Regions from separate parts of the Blautia sp. DFI.6.71 genome, predicted to be linked through region 3. Evidence: predicted binding sites of a transcription regulator. Region 3 holds the regulator's gene; each other region holds the start of a gene.

Region 1 (3,294 bases), on a different contig from region 3:
TCCAGTTTATCTTTATTAAGGCTCTTGCGGAAAAGTTCTGTCAGTGCTTTGACAGTTTCTTCATCGGCAGTACCCTCACCCTTCATTTCTTCGGTCAGATCCGCATCAATACGCTTAAACTGTACTTCCTGATGTTTCTGCTCAAGACTGGAAATAAATGCACTGTCAATATTATGTTTCAGGATAACGGCATCTTTTCCTGCTTCCTTAAACATATTGATATACTGACTCTGCTGAACTTCATCAGTTACATAGAAAATTACTGTCTTCTCAGGTTCTTTCGCTTCCGCATTGTCTTTGTTTTCAGACTCTGCTGCATCTTCTTTCTTTTCTTCTGTCTGAGCCTCAGTTTCTTCTGTTTCTTTTTTATTCTCTTCAATGCAGTCCTTTAATGTGAGATATTTGCCATCAAGATTCTTAAAGAGTACATAATCTCCCATTTTCTCTGCAAACTTAGCATCTTTAATACAGCCATATTTAATAAACGGGCTGATATCATCCCAGTATTTCTCATAAGATTCTCTGTCAGTCTTGCACATTCCGGTAAGCTTATCTGCCACTTTTTTGGAAATGTATTCAGAAATCTTCTGTACAAATCCGTCATTCTGCAATGCACTTCGTGACACGTTCAATGGAAGATCCGGACAATCGATCACACCTTTCAGAAGAAGCAGGAATTCAGGAATTACTTCCTTGATATTATCTGCGATAAATACCTGATTGTTATAAAGTTTGATCGTTCCTTCAATGGAATCATACTCTGTATTGATCTTCGGGAAGTACAGGATACCTTTTAAATTAAACGGATAATCCATATTCAGATGTATCCAGAATAACGGTTCCTTATAATCCATAAATACCTTGCGGTAGAATTCCTTGTATTCATCATCTGTACATTCATTCGGATGCTTCATCCAGAGCGGATTAATATCACTGATGGAAACCGGACGTTTATTGATCTTTACTTTATCCTTTGCAGGAGAAATTTCAACAACTTCCTTTTCACCTTTATCATTTTCTTTTTCTTCTGTCTTTGCTTCCTCATGAATATGTTCAACAACTACATCATCGTCTCTTAACTCAGATTCATCAATTGTCTCATATTCCTGAGGTGCATTTGCTTTGGAAAGGTAAATATGAACCGGCATGAAGGAACAGTATTTCTCAAGAATCTCACGCATACGGTACTCGTTTGCAAATTCCAGGCAGTCTTCATTCAGGAACAGGGTGATTTCTGTACCAATCGTATTCTTGTTACCTTCCTGGATATCATATTCTGTTCCACCATCGCAGGACCAGTGTACAGGCTGTGCACCTTCTGTATAGGAAAGTGTATCAATATGCACTTCATCCGCCACCATAAATGCAGAATAAAATCCAAGTCCAAAATGACCGATCATCTGATCATCTGTAGTTTTGTCTTTATATTTCTCAAGAAACTGAGTTGCACCTGAAAAAGCAATCTGGGTAATGTATTTCTCTACTTCATCAGCAGTCATGCCAATACCATTATCGATGAATTTCAGAGTTTTCTCATCGGGATTAACAATTACCTGAATCTCCGGTTTGTATCCTTCCGGAAAAGTATATTCTCCCATTACTTCCAGTTTTTTCAGTTTAGTGATCGCATCACATCCGTTGGAGACCAGCTCTCTTACAAAAATATCATGATCGGAATATAACCATTTCTTGATGATTGGGAAAATATTTTCACTGTTAATTGATAAATTTCCATGTTTTACAGCCATGCTGTCCACACTCCTTTTTGTTTTTAATCATTTGCCGCAACTTTATCTGTCAATATACTGCATTCTTACCTGCTCTGCCTCCTGAGCCAAAACTATCCTCTCCTGTTTATCCTTTGAAATAGCTTTTGACTCCTGTAAGTTGCTTCTCTGAAAGATATAGTAATACCATTTATTCCAAAAGTCAAGAAAAAATTAGCACTCACTAAAAATGAGTGCTAATAATTTTATATTTTACATATTCCCCTGTATTTTTTCTTCAGATAACTCTTATTTCTTTCGTCTTTTGTATACCACAACTCCCACAATACATCCCGCTGCAATCGCCAGAATAATCACAAACGGTGTGATATTAGTCGTATCTCCTGTCTTTACCGCTGTTTTCGCACTTGCTCCATTCGGCTGCGGAGTCGGAGTTGCAGTTACAGTCTGCGCCTGTGTAATACTGAAATTCACCTGTTTAGTATCCTGCTCCCCTGTATTCTTCCATTCACTTCCATTATACTTCTGACGGTCAAATGTAACTGTCAATGTGTAGGTTCCGGCCTTCGTAATTCCAAATGCAGCAGTATAAGGTGCACTGCTCCAGCTATTTGTATTGATCACTTTCCAGTTATACGGTACATAGCGGACATCTCCCTTTCCCGGACTTTCATTGTCCATACCCGCTCCGACTGCTGTAAATGTAATCTTTGACTGTGTTGTGTATCCATCTGAACTGATTCCTGTAATCTTATTATCTGTCGGATCTGCAATTTTCGCCTTGCGGGCAGCTTTAACCGTAAACTGAACTTTCACTTCTGCACTGATCTGCTGTTTATTATCAATCACAACTGACTCTGTATAGGAGCCGGCCTTTAAACCCTCCTTCGGGCGGATTTTAAATGTACAGCTCTCCCCCGGTGCAAGCTCTGTGGCTGAAAGTTTCCCGATTTTAAAGTTTTTACCTGACGGTGCATTTAAAGTTACATTTGTATTCCCCTCATTCGTCACTGTAACTTTCTGCGCTTCCGGTGCCTCACTATATCCTTCTTTTGCTTTTCCAAAATTCAGTTCTTCCGGTGTTACGGATAATTTATAAATCTTTTTCACTTCCGAAACAGTCGCAGAAGCTTTGATTGTTGTCAATACATCCTCCTGTCCTTCCGAACTGGTCTGGGCTATCTGAATACTGTCCAGGTAATTGCCGACTTTCAGACCGTTCACCGGTACTGCTGTAAATGCAGCAGAATCTCCCGGCTCCAGCACTGATGCCGAAAGTTCCCCAATATCAAAATACTCTGCATATGGCTGCATCAGCGAAACAGTTGTATTTCCTGTATTGGTAAGTGTAATGGTCGTCGCTTCAGGAGTATCATAACCTTCCTTCAGATCATCATAACTGAAAGATTCCGGATCTGCCTGAACTGCTGTGATCTGTTCCTGTTCTGCCTCTTTTACAGATACTTCCGCAGTTACCTGCGCTGCCACTTCCGAATCCTCTTCACTTTCAAATATCAGGGTATCACTGTAATCCCCCTTCGTCAGACCGGTTTTTGGCTGTACCATG
Region 2 (3,294 bases), on a different contig from region 3:
ACGCTTGTAGCATTCTGAAGAGCACTTCTTGTAACCTTTGCAGGATCAAGGATACCTTCGCTTACCATATCTACATATCTTTCGTTCAAAGCATCAAAGCCGATTCCCGGTTCGGATTCTCTTACTTTGTTGATGATTACGGAACCTTCAAGTCCTGCATTTGCAGAAATGCGGAACAGAGGAGCTTCCAGAGCTTTCAGGATGATATTTGCACCTGTCTTCTCGTCACCTTCCAGAGTTGTTGCAAGTTTTGCAACTTCTTTGGATGCGTGGATGTAAGCAGATCCACCACCTGCGATGATACCTTCTTCTACTGCTGCTCTTGTAGCTGCAAGAGCATCTTCCAGACGAAGCTTCGCTTCTTTCATTTCTGTCTCAGTGGAAGCACCAACACGGATAACAGCTACGCCGCCAGCCAGTTTTGCAAGTCTTTCCTGTAATTTTTCTTTATCAAATTCAGATTTTGTTTCTTCAATCTGTCCACGGATCTGAGCAACACGGTTTGCGATTGCATCTTTGTCACCCATACCGTCAACGATAACTGTGTTCTCTTTTGCAACTTTAACAGATTTTGCACGTCCTAACTGCTCCATAGTTGCGTCTTTCAGTTCCAGACCAACTTCTTCGGAGATTACCTGACCACCTGTAAGGATTGCGATATCCTGAAGCATTTCTTTTCTTCTGTCACCATATCCCGGAGCTTTGACAGCTACTACCTGGAAGGTTCCTCTTAATTTGTTTACGATCAGAGTTGTAAGAGCTTCGCCCTCTACATCTTCAGCAATGATAAGAAGTTTCGCACCAACTTTTACGATCTGCTCCAGTAATGGAAGGATTTCCTGGATGTTGCTGATCTTCTTGTCTGTGATCAGGATGTATGGATCTTCCAGATTTGCTTCCATTTTTTCCATATCTGTTGACATATATGCGGATACATATCCACGATCGAACTGCATACCTTCTACAAGGTCAAGTTCTGTGTGCATTGTCTTGGATTCTTCTACTGTGATAACACCGTCTTTGGAAACTTTTTCCATAGCATCTGCTACTAACTGTCCAACAGTCTCATCGCTTGCGGAAATAGATGCAACGTTTGCAATCTGTTTCTTGCCGCTGATTGTCTGGCTCATGTTCTTGATTGCTTCTACAGCTACATCTGTAGCTTTCTTCATACCTTTTCTGAGGATGATCGGGTTAGCGCCTGCTGCCAGATTTCTCATTCCTTCGTGAACCATAGCCTGTGCAAGAACAGTAGCTGTTGTTGTACCATCACCTGCTACATCGTTTGTTTTGGAAGCCACTTCTTTGATCAGCTGTGCGCCCATGTTTTCAAATCCGTCTTCCAGTTCGATTTCTTTTGCGATTGTAACACCGTCGTTTGTGATAAGCGGAGCTCCGTATGGTTTGTCAAGAACTACGTTTCTTCCTTTCGGTCCTAATGTTACTCTTACTGTATCAGCTAATTTATTTACACCAGCTTCAAGAGCTGCTCTGGCTTCTGCGCCGAATTTAATTTCTTTTGCCATGATAATATGACCTCCTGATTCAAATTCTGATTTCTATGAATTCTTTCTGATACCTGTCCGATATCTCATGTTACATCCTGTAAATATTATCTTACCTGCAAACATTATCTTATAAGTATCTTCATTTATGTTTTCTATTTTGATATTGCTTATTTAACAATTGCAAGAATATCATTCTGTTTTACAATGATATATTCTGTGCCATCCATTTTTACTTCTGTTCCTGAATATTTGGAGTAGATAACTTTATCACCTACAGCTACTTCCATTTTTACTTCTTTGCCGTCAACAACTCCGCCAGGTCCTACAGCTACAACTTCTGCCTGCTGTGGTTTCTCCTGTGCCTGTCCCGGAAGAACGATACCGGATTTTGTTGTTTCTTCTGCTTCAACCTGTTTTAATACAACTCTGTCACCTAAAGGTACTAATGTCATGATCTATATCCTCCTTTATTCTCCAACTAAAGCTTTCCTGTTACCGTACTCTTTCCATTATTGCAAAATATCCGGTAACTGTTTCGGCACTCTGTCTAATCCTGCCGATTTTTGCTAGCACTCATTTACTTCGAGTGCTAATCACTGTCCTTATATTATTGAAAATGAGTCGATTTCGCAAGTGCTTTTATCATTATAAAATAATATATATTCTCTTTTTTACTTATATATACTCTTCTTTTCTTTTGTTTTCTTAATTTACAAATAATTTTGTCATAACTAGTACATCGAAAATTAAGTTTCTGCTATATTGACGCAGGATGATTGCTTCAGCTGCAAGGCGGAGGAATGAGGCGTAGCGGTGGCTACGGCGATTGACGACAACGCCGCAGATGAAAAATCAGACAAGTCAATATAGCAGTTACTTAATATTCGCTGTACTAGTCCGGAGGGCTTTATTATGTTATAAGCATATTACGGAATAATTTTCTATAACATAACAAAAAGACCGTCCACCATACAGCAGACAGCCTTCTTGTATTCATTATTTACGGATCAGGATTTCTTATTTCTCTGAGCTTTAATCTCTTCCAGTTCATCAAAGATGACTTCATTCAGCACTTTAATGTAGGTTCCCTTCATACCGGATGATCTGGATTCGATCACACCGGCACTTTCAAACTTCCTCAAAGCGTTTACGATAACAGATCTGGTGATTCCCACGCGGTCTGCGATCTTACTTGCAACCAGGATTCCCTCATCTCCGTCAAGTTCATCAAAGATATGGATGATTGCCTCCAGTTCGGAGAAAGATAAAGTATTAAACGCAGATTTCACTACCTGCTGCTTTCTGTCCTCCTCAGCATTCTCTTCATGGACCGCTCTCATCATCTCCAGCCCTACAACGGTTGTTCCATATTCACTGACAATAATATCTTCAATGTCATATGGTTTCTCATAACGATACATAAATACAGTACCCAGTCGTTCCCCTGCAATATCTATCGGATTAATGATTCCCTGATAACTGCTTGATACATGTTCAAATCCCAGTGTCTGAAGATTTACATTCTCTTTTGTTGACAGGACACCCAGAAATCTCTCGTTTAACAGGGAATCTACATATCCGCCAACCTTGTCCTCGATCAGTTCAGTGATCTCCTCTACTCCCGGGCATAAACTGACACCCAGAACCTTTCCTTTTTTACTGAGAACCAGAATGTTGGAACTCAGTGTCTCCATCAGAACCTGACAGATGTCATTAAATACCACTTTGCTGGAACTGCTGTTATGCAGAAGTTTATTAATTTTTCTTGTTCTATCCAGCAGCTGAA
Region 3 (3,294 bases):
ACTGGATCAGGTCATGTTTGTATCCGCCACTCCGGGACAATATGAGTATGATCATGAACTCCTCCGTGCAGAACAGATCATCCGTCCAACCGGACTTCTGGATCCGAAAGTAGAAGTCCGCCCCATTGAAGGACAGATTGACGACCTGATCGGGGAAGTAAACAAAGAAGTGTCAAAGAAACACAAAATACTGATCACCACTCTCACCAAACGAATGGCAGAAGACCTGACAGAATATATGAAAGAAGTAGGAATCCGAGTCCGTTACCTCCATTCCGATATCGATACCTTAGAACGTGCCCGCATTATCCGTGATATGCGTCTGGATGTCTTTGATGTACTGGTAGGAATCAACCTCCTTCGAGAAGGCCTGGACATCCCGGAAATCACCTTGGTAGCAATCCTGGATGCAGACAAAGAAGGCTTCCTCCGTTCCGAAACCTCTCTCATCCAGACCATCGGACGAGCTGCCCGAAACAGTGAAGGCCATGTAATCATGTACGCAGACAACATGACCGATTCCATGCACAAAGCCATCACCGAAACCAACCGCCGCCGAACCATCCAGGAAGCCTATAACAAAGAACACGGAATCACTCCGACTACTATCAAAAAAGCAGTCCGCGACCTCATCGCCGTATCCAAAGCAGTAGCCGAAACCGAAGTCCGACTCCAGAAAGACCCAGAGTCCATGACCCGCAAAGAACTTACCAAACTTATCACCCAGGTAGAAAAACAAATGCGCGCCGCAGCCGCAGACCTCAACTTTGAACAGGCCGCCGAACTACGTGATAAAATGATCGACCTGAAAAAGAACCTTGACGCTCTTGATAAATAGAACAAATGACCTGAAACAAGAAAATACTAATTGCGGTCAAGCCTGCGAGAAGAAAAGAATGACCTGAAACAAGAAAATGATAATTACGGTCAAGGCTATAAGAAGAAAAGAATGACCTGAAACAAGAAAATAACAATTGCAGTCAAGCCTATGAGAAGAAAAGAATGACCTGAAATAGGAAAAGAAAAATTACAGTCAAGGCCAGGGCAGGAAAAGAATGACCTGAAACAGGAAAAATATTTTTATGGTCAATTCCAGAACAGGTTACAAGTAATATGAGATAAAAAATGATGTTACAGTCAATTTCTCACAGCATTCTTTTCATCAAATCAAATAAATAATATTGTTATGAAATAACAAAAAATTCACAAAATAATATTGACAAACCAAATCAAGAGTGCTATCTTATGAGCATAAGGTGTTAGCACTCCTAAAACATGAGTGCTAACAAACCAAAAACAAAGGCAGTAAAGGAGTGGAACTTCATGGATCAGGAATTAGATGATCGTAAAAAGAAAATACTAAAAGCCATCATCAAAACCTACATGGAAACAGGCGAACCGGTGGGTTCCCGGACCATTTCCAAGTTTGCAGATTTAAATGTAAGCTCTGCCACCATCCGGAATGAGATGTCAGACCTGACAGATATGGGATATATCGTACAGCCCCACACCTCAGCCGGAAGAATTCCTTCTGATAAAGGTTATCGCCTCTACGTAGACGAGCTGATGAAAGAAAAGGAATCAGAGGTTCAGGAAATCAAGGATCTCATGATAGAGAAAACTGACAAACTGGATAAAATGCTGAAGCAGGTAGCAAAGGTACTGGCCTCCAATACCAACTATGCAACAATGATCTCTGTTCCACAGTACAGCGGAAGCAAGATTAAATTCATCCAGCTTTCCCGTGTGACACCCCTTCAGCTTGTGGCAGTAGTAGTGAGTGATAACAATGTCATCCGAAACCAGATCATCAATCTGGATGAGGAGATGGACGATCAGACAATCCTGAAATTAAATCTTCTTCTTAACACCAACTTAAATGGGGTGCCCATTCAGGATATCAACCTGGGAATGATTGCCCGCCTGAAAGAACAGGCAGGTGTACATGGCTCTGTGGTTGGCACAGTCCTTGATGCAGTGGCAGACACCATCCAGGTAGACGAAGACGATATGCAGATATATACTTCAGGAGCAACCAACATTTTCAAGTATCCGGAGCTTGCAGACACAAGCAAAGCGAGCGAGCTGATTTCAGCATTTGAAGAGAAGCAGGATCTGGTAGACCTGGTGAAAGAGAGAATGTCTGATACCGAGAACACAGGAATTCAGGTGTACATTGGTGATGAGATGCCGGTGCAGACCATGAAAGACTGCAGTGTAGTCACAGCCACTTACGAACTTGGAAAAGGAATGCATGGTACCATCGGTATCATCGGTCCCAAGCGTATGGATTATGCAAACGTAGTTGACAGCCTGAAGGCTTTGAAAGTCCAGCTGGACGAACTGATTAAGAAAGAGAGTTAGAAAGGCGGTAATAGAGAGTGTCAGAAGAAACAAAGAACACAGCTCAGGAAGAAGAGACAACAGATACTCCGGTAACAGAAGAAACTGTTGAGAATGAACCTGAAGTTGTAGAGAACGGCGAAGCAGAAACAGAGGAAATCCCGGTAGAGGACGGAGACGAGGAAGCTTCCCAGGATGACAAGAAAGACAGCAAATCAAAAACTTCTTTCTTCGGCAAGAAGAAAAAAGAAAAAGATAAATTTGAACAGCAGATTGAAGAACTTACAGACAGGCTGAAACGAAACATGGCTGAATTCGATAACTTCCGTAAGAGAACGGAGAAAGAGAAATCCAGTATGTATATCATCGGAGCCAAGGACATAGTTGAGAAAATGCTTCCGGTTGTGGATAACTTCGAGAGAGGTCTTGCACAGGCACCTGAAGGAGATTCTTTTGCAGATGGCATGAAGATGATCTACAAACAGCTGATCACCACATTAGATGAGCTGGGCGTGAAACCGATTGAAGCAGTGGGTAAGGAATTTGATCCGAACTTCCACAACGCAGTAATGCATGTGGAGGATGAAGAAGCTGGTGAGAATATTGTGGTAGAAGAATTCCAGAAGGGTTACACCTACAAGGATTTCGTAGTCCGCCACAGTATGGTAAAAGTAGCCAACTAATTTACATGAAAATATAGAATATATCAAATCTAGTTGAAAATAAACAGGAGGAACAAGATTATGGGAAAAATCATTGGTATTGACTTAGGTACAACAAACAGCTGTGTAGCCGTAATGGAAGGCGGACAGCCAACAGTTATTGCTAATACAGAAGGCGCAAGAACAACACCATCAGTTGTCGCTTTCACAAAAACAGGAGAACGTCTTGTAGGTGAACCTGCAAAACGTCAGGCAGTAACAAACGCAGAGAGAACAATCTCTTCCATTA

The links. Region 3 encodes HrcA, which represses chaperone genes, less so after heat shock. Its sites were predicted from a motif close to TGTTAGCACTCNNNNNNNNNGAGTGCTAACA; they were not measured.
Region 1: the regulator HrcA is predicted to act here: its motif matches at 1,939-1,969, upstream of htpG (molecular chaperone HtpG).
Region 2: the regulator HrcA is predicted to act here: its motif matches at 2,073-2,103, upstream of groES (co-chaperone GroES).

Annotation. Positions count from the first base shown of each region.
Region 1 is NZ_JAJDMJ010000047.1:1,485-4,778, reverse strand. It holds gene htpG (molecular chaperone HtpG) at 1-1,748, opposite strand, end outside; gene LJE12_RS15460 (hypothetical protein) at 2,016-3,294, opposite strand, start outside.
Region 2 is NZ_JAJDMJ010000006.1:44,914-48,207, reverse strand. It holds gene groL (chaperonin GroEL) at 1-1,526, opposite strand, end outside; gene groES (co-chaperone GroES) at 1,676-1,960, opposite strand; gene codY (GTP-sensing pleiotropic transcriptional regulator CodY) at 2,516-3,294, opposite strand, start outside.
Region 3 is NZ_JAJDMJ010000038.1:28,822-32,115, reverse strand. It holds gene uvrB (excinuclease ABC subunit UvrB) at 1-838, shown strand, start outside; gene hrcA (heat-inducible transcriptional repressor HrcA) at 1,324-2,364, shown strand; gene grpE (nucleotide exchange factor GrpE) at 2,382-3,026, shown strand; gene dnaK (molecular chaperone DnaK) at 3,087-3,294, shown strand, end outside.